DNA from 3 places in the Priestia sp. P5_B4 genome. Region 1 is predicted to be linked to each of the others. Evidence: riboswitches for the same ligand, from Rfam matches in the RefSeq annotation. Region 1 holds a riboswitch; each other region holds the start of a gene.

Region 1 (4,539 bases):
TGAGGACGTGTGGAAGTAAGTTTTCAAATAGAAAATTTTTACCTTTTACGTTACACTGTTAATAGGAAGTTATTTTAGGTTGTAGAAAGTGTTCTCCACGTTGAAGGCGCTTTTTATATAAACAAATTACGATACATATTTTGGAGGGATTAAGATGAGTACACCAAAAGATTTGCGTTATTCTGAAGAGCATGAATGGGTAAAAACAGAAGGGGACGTTGTCCGCGTAGGTATTACGCATTTCGCTCAAGCTGAGCTTGGCGACATCGTATTCGTTGAACTGCCAGAAGTAGGAGCAACAGTAGAAGCTGACGAGCCGTTTGGCAGCGTTGAATCAGTAAAAACAGTTTCTGAGCTTTACGCACCAATTAGCGGTGAAGTTGTAGCAGTAAACGACAACTTAAGCGATAGCCCTGAACTTGTTAATGAATCTCCATACGAAGAAGCATGGATGATTACAATCAAACCGTCTGATGCTTCTCAAGTAGATAAGCTAATGACAGCAGAGCAATACGAAGAAATGACAAACGAAGGATAATATTCCTCCATAAATTGTCTTTATGAAAAGTTTTTGACTGGACACTCTATTAGTAAACAAGCTAAAGGAGTGTCTTTTTATGTTTGAAAAACAAAAAATGAACGTTACAGATCGCGTTACAGCTAAATTTCATGACGGCGGTATGAAATTATATGTTGATAAGCAGCCAATTGGTGAAGTTAGTTACGGAACAAGCGGCAATGAATACCGCTTTGAAGAAGGTTATTCGCAAGAAAATAATAAGTTCTATCAATATACGGATGTACAAAAACAAGGTGAAACGCAAAAATATACAGACTGCGACGAAGAAGCAGGATGGTGCTAAACAGTGGCAACTGCCACTGTTTTTCTTGTCTTATGGAAACAATATGGCCTAAGCTGCTTTTTAAAACAGTTCTTTCTTGCAAATTTCTTTTAAAAAACAGGTGAACTGTGATACATTAACGAATATTGTATAGCATAAAGAAATGATGTTACTATACAACTGACGATTATGGGTGATGAAAATGGGGCTAATTGAAATTGAAAAAGTAATTATTGTCGAAGGAAAATCAGATAAAAAGCGTATCCAAGATATCATTCGAGAACCAATTGAAATTATCTGTACAAACGGTACGATTAGTTTATCAAAGCTGGATGAAATTATTGACTGTACGTTTAACAAAGAGGTATACATACTTGTTGACTCTGATGATTCAGGGAATAAGCTAAGAAAACAATTTAAACGAGAGCTTCCGGAAGCAGAGCATCTATATATTGATAAAATGTACCGAGAGGTTGCTACCGCCCCTAGACATCACATAGCAACAGTATTACTGAGTGCCAATATCGATGTTAATGCAGAATTTTTAACATAAAAGGAATGAGCAACATGCAAGAATGGAGCGAAAAACAACTTGACGATCAGTTAAAAGAAGGACAAAGAACGTTTATCTTTTTCCATACACCTTTTTGCGGGACATGTCAGCTGGCAAAAAAAATGTTAACCGTAGCAGAAGCGATGCTGCCCGGTGTGACCATCGGAATGAGCAATTTAAATTATATGCCTTCAAAAGCAGAAATATTTTCAATTGAAAGTGTACCTTGTTTGATTGAAGTGAAAAATGGCGAAATGGTAAAAAAACTCTATGCGTTTCATTCCATCGAGCACTTACTTGAAGAGCTTCGATAATCAAACGTTTGTTTAAAATGAAGAAATTGAAAGAGAGTGAACCGTTGGGGCTGTTGGAATCTTGGGATATTATCCCAAGAACAAAATCTGTTGACAGCCTATCTGACACATGCTAAAATCACACTCATGAATGTTCATAAATGAATGAATATTTCCCAAAAACAAAATAATTGTTGCGAACTCTTATCAAGAGAGGTGGAGGGACTGAGCCCTGTGAAACCCGGCAACCGTCAGACTAACTGAAATGGTGCCAATTCCTGCAAAGCTATGCGCTTTGAAAGATGAGAGAAAGGATTAAATATCGAGCCTTTCTGTCATGCGCAGAGAGGCTTTTTTGATGGGGAAAATTGTTTTACGGCTTTTTCATCCTATAGGGCAACCTAACATAATTAAGTTTTTACTAAAGAAGGTGAAGAAATATGATTACATTAACAGACGTTACAAAAATTTATCAGGCCAAAAGTGGTCAAATAACAGCTGTTGATAATGTGAATCTAACCGTTAACCAAGGTGAAATTTACGGAATTATTGGTTATAGCGGAGCGGGGAAAAGTTCTTTAATTCGCTTGCTAAACGGGTTAGAAACACCAACGACAGGAACGGTAGAAGTAGCAGGTAATGATATTGGAAAAATTAAAGGCGGAAAACTCAGAAAAGCTAGACAAGAAATTAGTATGGTATTTCAGCACTTTAATATCTTGTGGTCGCGTACGGTGCGAGAAAATATTGCTTTTCCGTTAGAAATAGCAGGGATCTCAAAAGAAAAAAGAATGAAACGAGTAGACGAGCTTATCAAGTTAGTCGGGCTTGAAGGGCGTGAAAATGCTTATCCATCACAGCTTAGCGGTGGACAAAAGCAGCGTGTTGGTATTGCTCGAGCGCTAGCCAATAACCCAAAAGTATTGCTGTGTGATGAAGCAACATCAGCGCTTGATCCTCAAACGACAGATTCCATTTTAGATCTGTTAGTAGATATTAATGAGAAGCTAGGGTTAACCATTGTATTGATTACTCATGAAATGCACGTTATTCGTAAAATTTGTCATCGGGTAGCCGTTATGGAAAATGGGGCAGTGGTAGAAGAAGGACAAGTGCTAGAAGTATTCAGAAAACCTAAGCAGCCGATTACAAAACGATTCGTTCAACAGATTTCTGAACCAGAAGAAACGTTTGAAACAATTGAACAAGTACAGGGGTTATATCCAAGCGGGCAAATTATTCAGCTGACGTTTGTTGGCGGAAAAGCAGAGCAACCGCTCATTACAACGATTTTAAAACAGTTTGATGTAACGATTAATATTTTGCAAGGAAAGATTTCTCATACACAAACAGGTTCATACGGGACGTTGTTCGTTCATTTAGACGGAGAATTAACAGAAGTTGAAAAAGTCATTGCATACATTCATGAGCAGCAGGTCGAAGTGGAGGTAATGACAAATGTTTGAGAAACTATTTCCGAACGTTATTTTAGATGATTTTATTCAAGCGACAAATGAAACACTATATATGACGGCTATTTCAGTTATAGCCACGTTTGTTCTAGGTATTTTATTGGGCTTGCTTTTATTTTTAACGTCCAAAGGACAGCTCTGGCAAAACAAACCTTTATATGCCATTGTGTCAGCAGTTGTAAATATCTTTCGTTCCATTCCATTCATTATTTTAATTGTTTTACTGATTCCATTTACCAAAGCATTGGTAGGAAGTATTTTAGGCGCTAATGCAGCGTTACCTGCTTTAATTGTGGGAGCAGCACCATTTTATGCGCGTCTTGTAGAAATTGGTCTGCGTGAAATTGATAAAGGTGTTATTGAAGCTGCTAAATCAATGGGAGCAACAACAAGCACTATTATCTTTAAAGTGCTGTTACCTGAATCGCTGCCAGCTTTAATTTCTGGTTTGACGGTAACGACGATTGCGCTAGTCGGCTATACGGCAATGGCGGGTGTGATTGGAGCTGGAGGTCTTGGGAATCTTGCATATTTAGAAGGATTCCAGCGCAGTCATAATGATGTAACGCTAGCTGCTACGATCTTAATTTTGATTATTGTATTTATTATCCAACTTATTGGAGATGCGATTACTGCAAAAATTGATAAAAGATAAAGGGAGGATTATTTATTATGAAAAAATGGCTTTCGGCTTTAGCACTAACATCTGCGCTAGTAGTAGGATTAGCTGCATGTGGATCTAACAATGGATCAAAAGATGAAAAGAAAATTGTTGTGGGTGCATCTAATACGCCTCATGCTGAAATTTTAGAACAAGCAAAACCGATTTTAGAAAAACAAGGAATCGACTTAGAAATTAAAAAATTCCAAGATTACATCTTACCGAACACAGCTCTTGCAAACAATGAAATTGATGCAAACTACTTCCAGCACGTTCCTTATATGAATTCAGTGCTGAAAGATCACAAGGGTGAAAAAGGGTATGATTTTGTAAGTGCCGGTGCCATTCACATTGAACCAATCGGTATCTACTCTAAAAAATACAAAAGCTTAAAAGATCTTCCGAAGAACGGCACAGTTATTATGCGTGATGCAGTAGCAGAGCAAGGACGTATTTTATCGATTTTTGAAAAAGCCGGCGTAATCAAATTAAAACCAGGCGTAAAGAAAACAGATGCACAAATTAAAGATATCGTAGAAAACCCGAAGAATTTAAAATTTAAAGCCGATGTTGAAGGCGGATTGCTACCTCAAATGTACAAAAATAATGAAGGTGACGCTGTTGTTATCAATGCTAACTATGCTATCGATGCTGGTTTAGATCCAGTAAAAGATCCAATCGCAGTGGAAAGCAAAGAAAATAACCCTTATGCAAACAT
Region 2 (4,539 bases), on a different contig from region 1:
TTGTTTTACATTATAGCAAAGTAAAATCGACTTGTCACATCATTTAACTTCGTTTTTTCACATCTATTCTTTAAAATCCAGCTTTTAGCTTATTTTTTCTTTTTTAATACATAGCATCCATACAAAAGCTAGTCCAATATAGCCAAATATCGGATATAAAAACTCAAGAAGCTGGGCATATCCGAATTGCCCAATAATAAAGCAAGCCAAGATAATAAACGCAAAAGCTTGTTTGTCATTGAGGGGAAGAAATGACTGAAGCTGCTTAGCGATGCCAAATACATTTCCAATCAATGTAGTAAAAATCTCGCCCAACACAACTACCGTAAATAAAACATTCACCCACGCTGAGATATTTTTAACAACGGCACTCATCGGAATATCAAGTTGAAATGAATAAGGCAAATTGGAAAGGGCAAGATGAGTAGAAACAAGCATAAACGTAAGTACACATCCTCCTATTAAGGCCCCTTTTGTAATCACGCTCCTATCTTTCACCGAGCTTCCTAATGGGACCAAAACGGCCTGAGCCAAAGCTAGATTRAGGGAAATATATAAAAAGGGACTAACCGCCCACTTCCACTGCGTGACGAGCGTTAAATCCGGCTTCGTTTGAATCAGTGAGAAATAGCTGATATTCGGCACAAAGATGATAAAAGCAAATGAAAGCATCATCGGCACAACAAGAGAATTAACCATTAAAATACCGTTAATTCCTTTTGCAATAAATATATAAGTTAAAACAATTGTAAAAATCATCCCAACAGGAGGCCACAGCCCAAACTGTTCTTTTCCTATTGCTCCCGTACTCGCTAGCATGACTGAAGTTACTCCAAATAAAATGACAATCATTACACCGTTTACCACTTTTCCAAGCACATCACCAAATAAATATGTATTAAGCTGCTGATAAGAAGAAGCCCCAATTGCGTGCGAAAGCAGCATCATTTTTGAACCTAGCCAAATAAAAAACAAGCCGCTGACCAAAATTCCGACCATTCCAAGTTCCCCGTACTGTGTAAAAAATTGAACGATTTCCTTGCCTGTTGCAAAACCGGCTCCTACAACAGTGCCTACATACGTAGCAGCAACCTGCAGCGTGAGTTTCCACCTTTTCATGCCCATCACCCTTCTACCCTTCATAGTTCACTATATGTAGAAACGATAAAAAAAAGACGAGCCTTTTCACGTGTAAATCTACGCATATCCCAGTGCTTGTGCCTTTTGGTTTATTTTTTTCATTTTCTTTTTGTATTTCTCACAAAAAACTCCTTAACCCCTAACATAACAGTCATTTTCAAACAAAATATACGGATATTTTCCCTTTAGCTTTTAAATTTTCCTCAATATTTGCTGGAAATTCACAATTTACTGTTGTATAATTTCTAAAAATCAGATAAATTATTAAATAAGTATTCTTTCTATTTAAAAAAATATGTTTCAATTATATACAATTGATTCTTATCATGAGAGGTGGAGGGACTGGCCCTTTGAAACCRCAGCAACCAGTCGTTAGAGACATGGTGCTAAATCCAGCAAGCAATTTATTGCTTGGAAGATAAGAAGGCGAAAAAAGTCTTCTTCTTAAGAAGACTTTTTCTATTTTATCGGCATATTGCATAAAACGAATCACTCGTGAAATAGAAGCGGAACAATTTAAGGAGGTTTTGACATGGGGTTACTTGAAGATTTAAAGTCTAAAATTTTAATTGGGGATGGTGCCACTGGTACCCTCCTTTACTCACACGGTATTGACAGCTGTTTTGAAGAACTAAACATCACCAAACCAGAAGAGGTTTCTCGTATTCACAGAGCCTATGTAGAAGCTGGTGCAAACGTTATTCAAACAAATACGTACGCTGCTAATTATCAAAAACTTGCCCGTTATGGATTAGAAGATTCAGTCAAAGACATCAATGTTGCTGGTGTAAAATTAGCGAAACAAGCTGCAAAAGATCAAGCTTACGTGGTTGGTACACTCGGCGGAATTCGTTCTTTCCAAAAAAACGCTATTAGTTTAGAAGAGGTTAAGCGAAGCATTCGTGAACAGATGTTTTGGCTTTTAAATGAAGGCGTGGATGGCCTTTTGTTTGAAACATACTATGATTTCGAAGAATTAAAAACCGTTCTTACACTGGCAAGAAAAGAAACGGATAAGCCTATTATTACTCACGTTTCCCTGCATGATATTGGCGTACTTCAAGATGGCCGTCCTTTAGCAGATGCATTAAAAGAATTAGAGGCGCTGGGAGCAGATGTTGTCGGGCTAAACTGCCGTTTAGGTCCTTATCATATGATTCAGTCTCTTGAAGAAGTACCGCTTCCTGATCGTGCTTTCTTATCTYCTTACCCTAATGCCAGCCTTCCGGCGTATGTGGAAGGAAAGCTGGAATATGAAACAAATGAAGACTACTTTGTAGAAAGCGCGCGTTTATTCCGCGAACAAGGGGTTCGCTTAATTGGAGGATGCTGCGGTACAACACCAGCTCACGTACGCGCAATGTCATCTGCCTTAAAAGACCTGCCTCCGATTACAAGCAAAGTCGTTAAAATGAGACCTGCCGTTACGGTTCAAGAGCGTGAGCAGCAGGATAAACCTCATATGCATGAAATTGTGAAGAAGCGCCGCTCGGTTATCGTCGAGCTAGATCCGCCTAAACAGCTTGGTCCGACGAAATTTTTAGAAGYCGCAAAAGCACTTGATAAAGTCGGCGTAGATGCTATTACATTAGCTGATAATTCTCTTGCCTCACCTCGCATCAGCAACTTGGCAATGGCAACACTGATGCAGCAAGAAACAAAAGCACGACCGCTTATTCATATTACCTGTCGCGACCGAAATTTAATTGGACTTCAATCTCATTTAATGGGACTTCATACGCTAGGAATGAATCAAGTACTTGCAATTACCGGTGATCCGTCAAAAGTTGGCGATTTCCCTGGCGCCACTTCGGTCTACGATTTATCTTCATTTGACTTGATTAGTTTAATCGCTCAGTTTAATGAAGGACTATCTTATTCCGGCAAACCACTTGGTCAAAAAACCAATTTTTCCATTGCAGCTGCCTTTAACCCAAACGTGCGTCACTTAGACCGAGCCGTTCAGCGTTTGGAAAAGAAAATCGACTGCGGGGCTCACTATTTCATTACTCAGCCTCTCTATTCAACTAAGCAAATTGAAGAGGTATATGAAGCAACCAAACATTTAACAACACCGGTATATATCGGTATCATGCCGTTAACAAGCGCAAGAAATGCTCGATTTATTCACCATGAAGTACCTGGAATTAAATTGTCAGAAGATATTCTAGAACGCATGGATACAACGGGAAATGACCGAATCCGCGGTGAAGTCGAAGGTCTTGCGATTGCAAAAAACTTAATTGATACAGCATATGAGTTATTTGACGGTATTTACTTAATTACGCCGTTTATGCGCTATGAAATGACCGAAATTCTAACACGTTATATTCATGACAAGCAACTTGTTACATCAGAAAGGAAGATATAAATGAGCTCACTTATCGAACAACAACTAAAGAAGCGAATACTCGTCATCGATGGAGCAATGGGAACGATGATTCAAGATGCTGATTTAACCGCTGAAGATTTTGGCGGCGAAGAATATGAAGGCTGCAACGAATATTTGACTCGAACAGCGCCTCATGTGATTCAGCGCATTCATGAAGAGTACTTTGCAGCAGGTGCTGACATCATTGAAACCAATACGTTTGGCTCAACATCTACCGTACTTGATGAATACGATTTAGGTCACTTGGCGTATGAATTGAATATCGAAGCTGTGAAGCTTGCTTGTGCAGCCCGCGATAAATATTCAACTCCCGAATGGCCTAGGTTCGTAGCTGGAGCTATCGGTCCTACCACTAAAACTCTCTCTGTTACCGGAGGTATTACATTCCCTGAGTTAGTAGAATCGTACGAAGAGCAAGCTCGAGGTTTGTTAGACGGCGGCGTTGACTTGCTTTTAGTCGAAACCTGTCAAGATATGCTGAACGTAAAAGCCGCATTTTTAGGCATTACAGCGGCGTTTGAAAAACTAAAAACCGAAGTTCCTATTATGATCTCAGGAACAATTGAGCCGATGGGAACAACTCTCGCTGGTCAAGATATCGAATCTTTTTACTTATCACTGGAACACATGAAGCCTCTTTCAGTCGGACTTAACTGCGCGACAGGCCCTGAATTTATGACGGATCATATTCGCTCTCTTTCAGACCTAGCCACTTCAGCAGTTAGCTGTTATCCAAACGCTGGACTTCCGGATGAAGAAGGCAATTATCATGAATCCCCTGAGCTTCTTGCTCAAAAAATTAAAGGATTTGCTGATAAAGGCTGGCTGAACTTTGTAGGCGGATGCTGCGGTACAACGCCTGCTCATATTAAAGCACTGGCGGAAGCGGTAAAAGAGGTTGCGCCCCGTTCGCTTGATCGCTCCGAGCATAACCATGCTGTAACCGGTATTGAACCGCTTGTATATGACGATTCTATGCGCCCTCTTTTTGTGGGAGAACGTACGAA
Region 3 (4,539 bases), on a different contig from region 1:
GTTTCGGTATTAGCGAGTTCTCCTTCAAGGGCTGCTTGAACCATAGCTCGAGTGTAACTTAACTTCATTCGTTCGCCCACCCCGTATTCACCGCCGGTCCATCCAGTATTTACAAGGTAGACATTTACATTATGTTCATCGATTTTCTTTCCTAGCATTTCTGCATAAGTTGTTGGAGCAAGAGGTAAGAAAGGCTCACCAAAGCATGTAGAGAAAGTAGCCTGTGGCGATGTTACGCCGCGCTCTGTTCCAGCTAACTTACTAGTGTATCCGCTCAGAAAATGGTACATTGCTTGTTCTTTTGTAAGCTTGCTGATTGGAGGCAAGACACCGAAAGCATCAGCAGTTAAAAAGACAATAGCTGTAGGGTGCCCGGCAACGCTTGGCAATACCGTATTATCAATAGAGTCAATTGAATAAGCGGCACGAGTATTCTCTGTTAAACTATTATCATTGTAATCTGCTACTTTCGTATTTTGATTTAACACTACATTTTCCAGTACGGCGCCGAAGCGAATTGCATTGAAGATTTGCGGTTCTTTTTCTTCGGAAAGCTGAATGCACTTCGCGTAGCATCCTCCTTCAATATTAAATACACCAGAGCTTGACCAACCGTGCTCGTCATCTCCGATTAAACGACGGTTTGCATCAGCAGAAAGCGTTGTTTTACCCGTTCCAGATAAACCAAAGAATAATGCAACGTCACCTTCTTCTCCTACGTTAGCAGAACAGTGCATGGATAGAATATTGTTTTGAGGAAGTAAGAAGTTCATCACTGAGAAAATAGATTTTTTCATTTCACCAGCGTATTCAGTTCCTCCAATTAGCACAATGCGTCGCTCTAACGAAAGAATAATGAAGGTTTCAGAATTCGTCCCGTCTGTTTCAGGGTCAGCTTTGAACGTTGGAGCTGCTACAATTGTAAACGGCTTCACATCATCATTTGTTTTTTGTTCGGCTGAAGGGCGAATGAATAACTGCTGAGCGAATAGGTTGTGCCATGCAAATTCATTAACTACTTGAATTGGTAACTGATACTTTTTATCAGCTCCAGCATATCCATTAAAAACAAAAAGTTCATCCTGCTTCTTTAAGTGGGTTAAGACTTTTTTGTATAGCGCATCGAATCGCTGAGCAGAAATTGGCTGATTGACAGGTCCCCATTCAACCGTTTTTGAAGACACAGCATCGCTTACAATAAATTTATCTAAAGGAGAGCGACCTGTATATTTTCCGGTTTCGACTGACACAGCACCTGTAGAAGTCAGCATTCCTTCGCGTCGAGCTAGAATTTTTTCAACAAGTTGTGGAACAGATAATTGGTGTTTTGTTGTTTTTAATTGAAGCAAACCATTTAATTCGATAGACATATCAACAGTACTCATGTGCACTACCTTCCTTTTTTAGCTATTATTTATTCATTAATGTTTGAAATTTATAATTAGTATAACACATTTATTTAATTATTCTATACTATTTAACTAAAAATGTTTGTGTATTATAAAAAAATGTACGTTATACCTATTTTAGACACATGTATATGTGCTAGGAGCGAAAAAAGTGAAGCTATTTTAAGTGAAAGCCTCATTTTGATCTGTCTTATTAACTAAACTTAGTGATGATTCTTAATAAGGTGTACTATTTCGGAATTTGAGTATGTTACATTAAAACAGATTCAAACATAAAGAGATGATTTCCATTTGAATGTTGTTGACAGTGAAGCGCTTTTTCATGTATTATATGTCCTTGAACGGATACTCTCTTATCCCGAGCTGGTGGAGGGACAGGCCCTATGAAACCCAGCAACCATCGTCATTTTTTTGTGTAGACGATAAGGTGCTAACCTGATGCAAGGGCACAACCTTGATCGATAAGAGTGAAAGGCTTATGTAGAATTTGATACCTTTCCTCGATACAAGGAAAGGTTTTTTTATATTTTTTAACGTGTAATGAAAATAAGGGAATGAGTACCGTATCACAATGTATCGTATTTATAAGGAGGAAAACTGATGTCAACACAACGTCGTCTGTTCACGTCAGAATCTGTTACAGAGGGACATCCCGATAAAATTTGTGACCAAATTTCTGACTCAATTCTTGATGCTATCCTAGCAAAGGATCCAAATGCTCGTGTTGCTTGTGAAACAAGCGTAACAACTGGTTTAGTTTTAGTAAGTGGTGAAATTACAACTTCTACTTACGTGGATATTCCTAAAACAGTTCGTGAAACAATTAAAGGAATTGGCTATACTCGTGCAAAATACGGATTTGATGCTGAAACTTGTGCAGTATTAACATCTATCGACGAGCAGTCAGCTGATATCGCTGCTGGTGTAGACCAAGCGTTAGAAGCACGTGAAGGTCAAATGTCAGATGAAGAAATCGAAGCAATCGGAGCTGGAGACCAAGGCTTAATGTTTGGTTATGCATGTAACGAAACAAAAGAATTAATGCCTCTTCCAATTTCATTAGCTCATAAACTTGCTCGCCGTCTAACAGAAGTACGTAAAGAAGAAATTCTTCCTTACCTTCGCCCGGATGGTAAAACACAAGTAACAGTTGAATATGATGAAAACAACAAACCTGTTCGCATCGATACAATTGTTATTTCAACTCAGCATCATCCAGAAGTAACGTTAGAGCAAATTCAACGTAACTTAAAAGAATATGTTATTAATCCAGTTGTTCCAAACGAGTTAATTGATGAAAATACAAAGTATTTCATTAACCCAACAGGACGTTTCGTAATCGGCGGTCCTCAAGGAGATGCTGGTTTAACTGGTCGTAAAATTATCGTTGATACTTACGGCGGATATGCTCGTCACGGCGGCGGTGCATTCTCTGGTAAGGATGCAACAAAAGTAGACCGTTCAGCAGCTTATGCAGCTCGTTATGTTGCGAAAAACATTGTAGCAGCTGATCTTGCTGATAAATGTGAAGTACAACTAGCATATGCAATTGGTGTTGCACAACCAGTATCTATTTCAATTGATACATTCGGTACAGGAAAAGTTTCTGAAGAAGTACTAGTAGACGTAGTACGCAAAAACTTTGACCTACGTCCAGCAGGCATCATTAAAATGCTTGATTTACGTCGCCCAATTTATAAGCAAACAGCAGCTTACGGCCACTTTGGTCGTACGGATGTGGAGCTTCCTTGGGAGTTCACAGACAAAGCGGAAGCATTAAAAACTCAAGCTTTAGCTAAATAATAAAAAAATCTCCGTGAAAACGGAGATTTTTTTATGCCAATTGAATATCTGCAGCAGATTTTTCTACGACACCTTCATATTCTGAAAGCAAATGCTGAAAAATGGCGTCCCATGATTGAGTAAGAGCATAGTGTCTCGCTGCATGGCCAAAGTGAAGCCGCTGGTGCAAATCATCGAGTAAACCTGTAATAGCCGAACTGAATTCTTCTAAGGAGTGAGGTTTGCAAAGATAGCCGTTTCGCCCGTGCTGAACCATCTGTTTAACTCCTCCTGCATTTGCTGCCACTACAGGAGTTCCAGAAGCAAGAGACTCCAGTACAACATTTCCGAAGGTTTCTGTTTCTGAAGGAAAAACAAACAAATCAGATGATGAATAGATATGAGCAAGTTGCTTACCTTCAAGGAAGCCTGTAAATGTCATATGCTCAGATGCTTGCTGCTGCATTTGTTCTTTTAAAGGGCCGTCTCCTACAATAACCCAGTGAATTTGATGGCGGATATGATCCGGTAGAGATCGTGCGATTTTTATTAAAAAATCAGCGTTCTTTTCTTTAGCTAATCTTCCTACATACGTTAAAATGTAGGGCTTTTTAATATTATATTTAATACGAATATCAAAGCGGTCATAGTGGGGGTGAAATAATTTATGATTTACTCCTCGCGACCAAATAGATACGTTGTGAAACCCTTGTTCTTCTAGCTGCTGTTTGGTCACTTCAGAGGGAGCGAATATTTTTTGTACAGGTTTATAAAACCATTTCATATATTTTTGCAGTGGTACACGCATTTTTTCAAGTTCATAGTGAGATAAATAATCATCAAACTTGGTATGATAAGAGCCGACAAGAGGAACACCTAATCTTTTCCCGTAATAGGAGCCGCAAAGCCCCATTGTAAAAGGAGTGGCCAAATGAATAATAGAAGGATTGAATTCCTGCAGCTGCTTTTTAATTTTTAGAACGTTTGGCAATGAAAAGCGGCTGTTTGGATAAAGGAAAAACGGCATGCTGAGCGAACGGTGAACATACGTTGAAAATGACTGATCATGAGCAAATTCAGGAGCAAATACCTGGATGGGAATTTGCTTTGATTTGACATACTGGGTAAATTGATAAAGTGTTTTAGCAGCTCCGTTAACTTCTGGAGCAAATGTATCCGTAAATAAAGCAATTCTCATTAGTACTCCTCCTATCAATTAAGTTAAAAATATGTTCAGTGACACAGCACCTGAAAAGATGCCCAGTATCAGGCCTACCATGACATCCGTCGGATAGTGCAGACCGAGATAAATTCTTGAAATTCCTACCGTTACTGCAAGAGGCAAAAG

Evidence for each region. A riboswitch is a leader RNA that binds a small molecule or an ion and turns the genes downstream of it on or off. The one in region 1 is predicted to bind S-adenosylmethionine.
Region 2: linked by a shared signal. The riboswitch ahead of AC1DRF_RS07870 (bifunctional homocysteine S-methyltransferase/methylenetetrahydrofolate reductase) and the one ahead of AC1DRF_RS03925 (methionine ABC transporter ATP-binding protein) in region 1 are both predicted to bind S-adenosylmethionine.
Region 3: linked by a shared signal. The riboswitch ahead of metK (methionine adenosyltransferase) and the one ahead of AC1DRF_RS03925 (methionine ABC transporter ATP-binding protein) in region 1 are both predicted to bind S-adenosylmethionine.

What each region holds. Positions count from the first base shown of each region.
Region 1 covers NZ_JBFULJ010000016.1:17,649-22,187, forward strand. Annotated here, with positions in the region: gene AC1DRF_RS03900 (arsenate reductase family protein) at 1-19, shown strand, start outside; gene gcvH (glycine cleavage system protein GcvH) at 155-538, shown strand; gene AC1DRF_RS03910 (YusG family protein) at 618-863, shown strand; gene AC1DRF_RS03915 (toprim domain-containing protein) at 1,045-1,395, shown strand; gene AC1DRF_RS03920 (thioredoxin family protein) at 1,410-1,709, shown strand; SAM riboswitch class I at 1,890-1,997, shown strand; gene AC1DRF_RS03925 (methionine ABC transporter ATP-binding protein) at 2,129-3,154, shown strand; gene AC1DRF_RS03930 (methionine ABC transporter permease) at 3,147-3,815, shown strand; gene AC1DRF_RS03935 (MetQ/NlpA family ABC transporter substrate-binding protein) at 3,833-4,539, shown strand, end outside.
Region 2 covers NZ_JBFULJ010000048.1:10,626-15,164, reverse strand. Annotated here, with positions in the region: gene AC1DRF_RS07875 (YkvI family membrane protein) at 85-1,119, opposite strand; SAM riboswitch class I at 1,459-1,565, shown strand; gene AC1DRF_RS07870 (bifunctional homocysteine S-methyltransferase/methylenetetrahydrofolate reductase) at 1,673-3,511, shown strand; gene metH (methionine synthase) at 3,512-4,539, shown strand, end outside.
Region 3 covers NZ_JBFULJ010000002.1:22,051-26,589, reverse strand. Annotated here, with positions in the region: gene pckA (phosphoenolpyruvate carboxykinase (ATP)) at 1-1,385, opposite strand, end outside; SAM riboswitch class I at 1,760-1,877, shown strand; gene metK (methionine adenosyltransferase) at 2,010-3,212, shown strand; gene AC1DRF_RS00655 (glycosyltransferase family 4 protein) at 3,244-4,389, opposite strand; gene AC1DRF_RS00650 (phosphatase PAP2 family protein) at 4,408-4,539, opposite strand, start outside.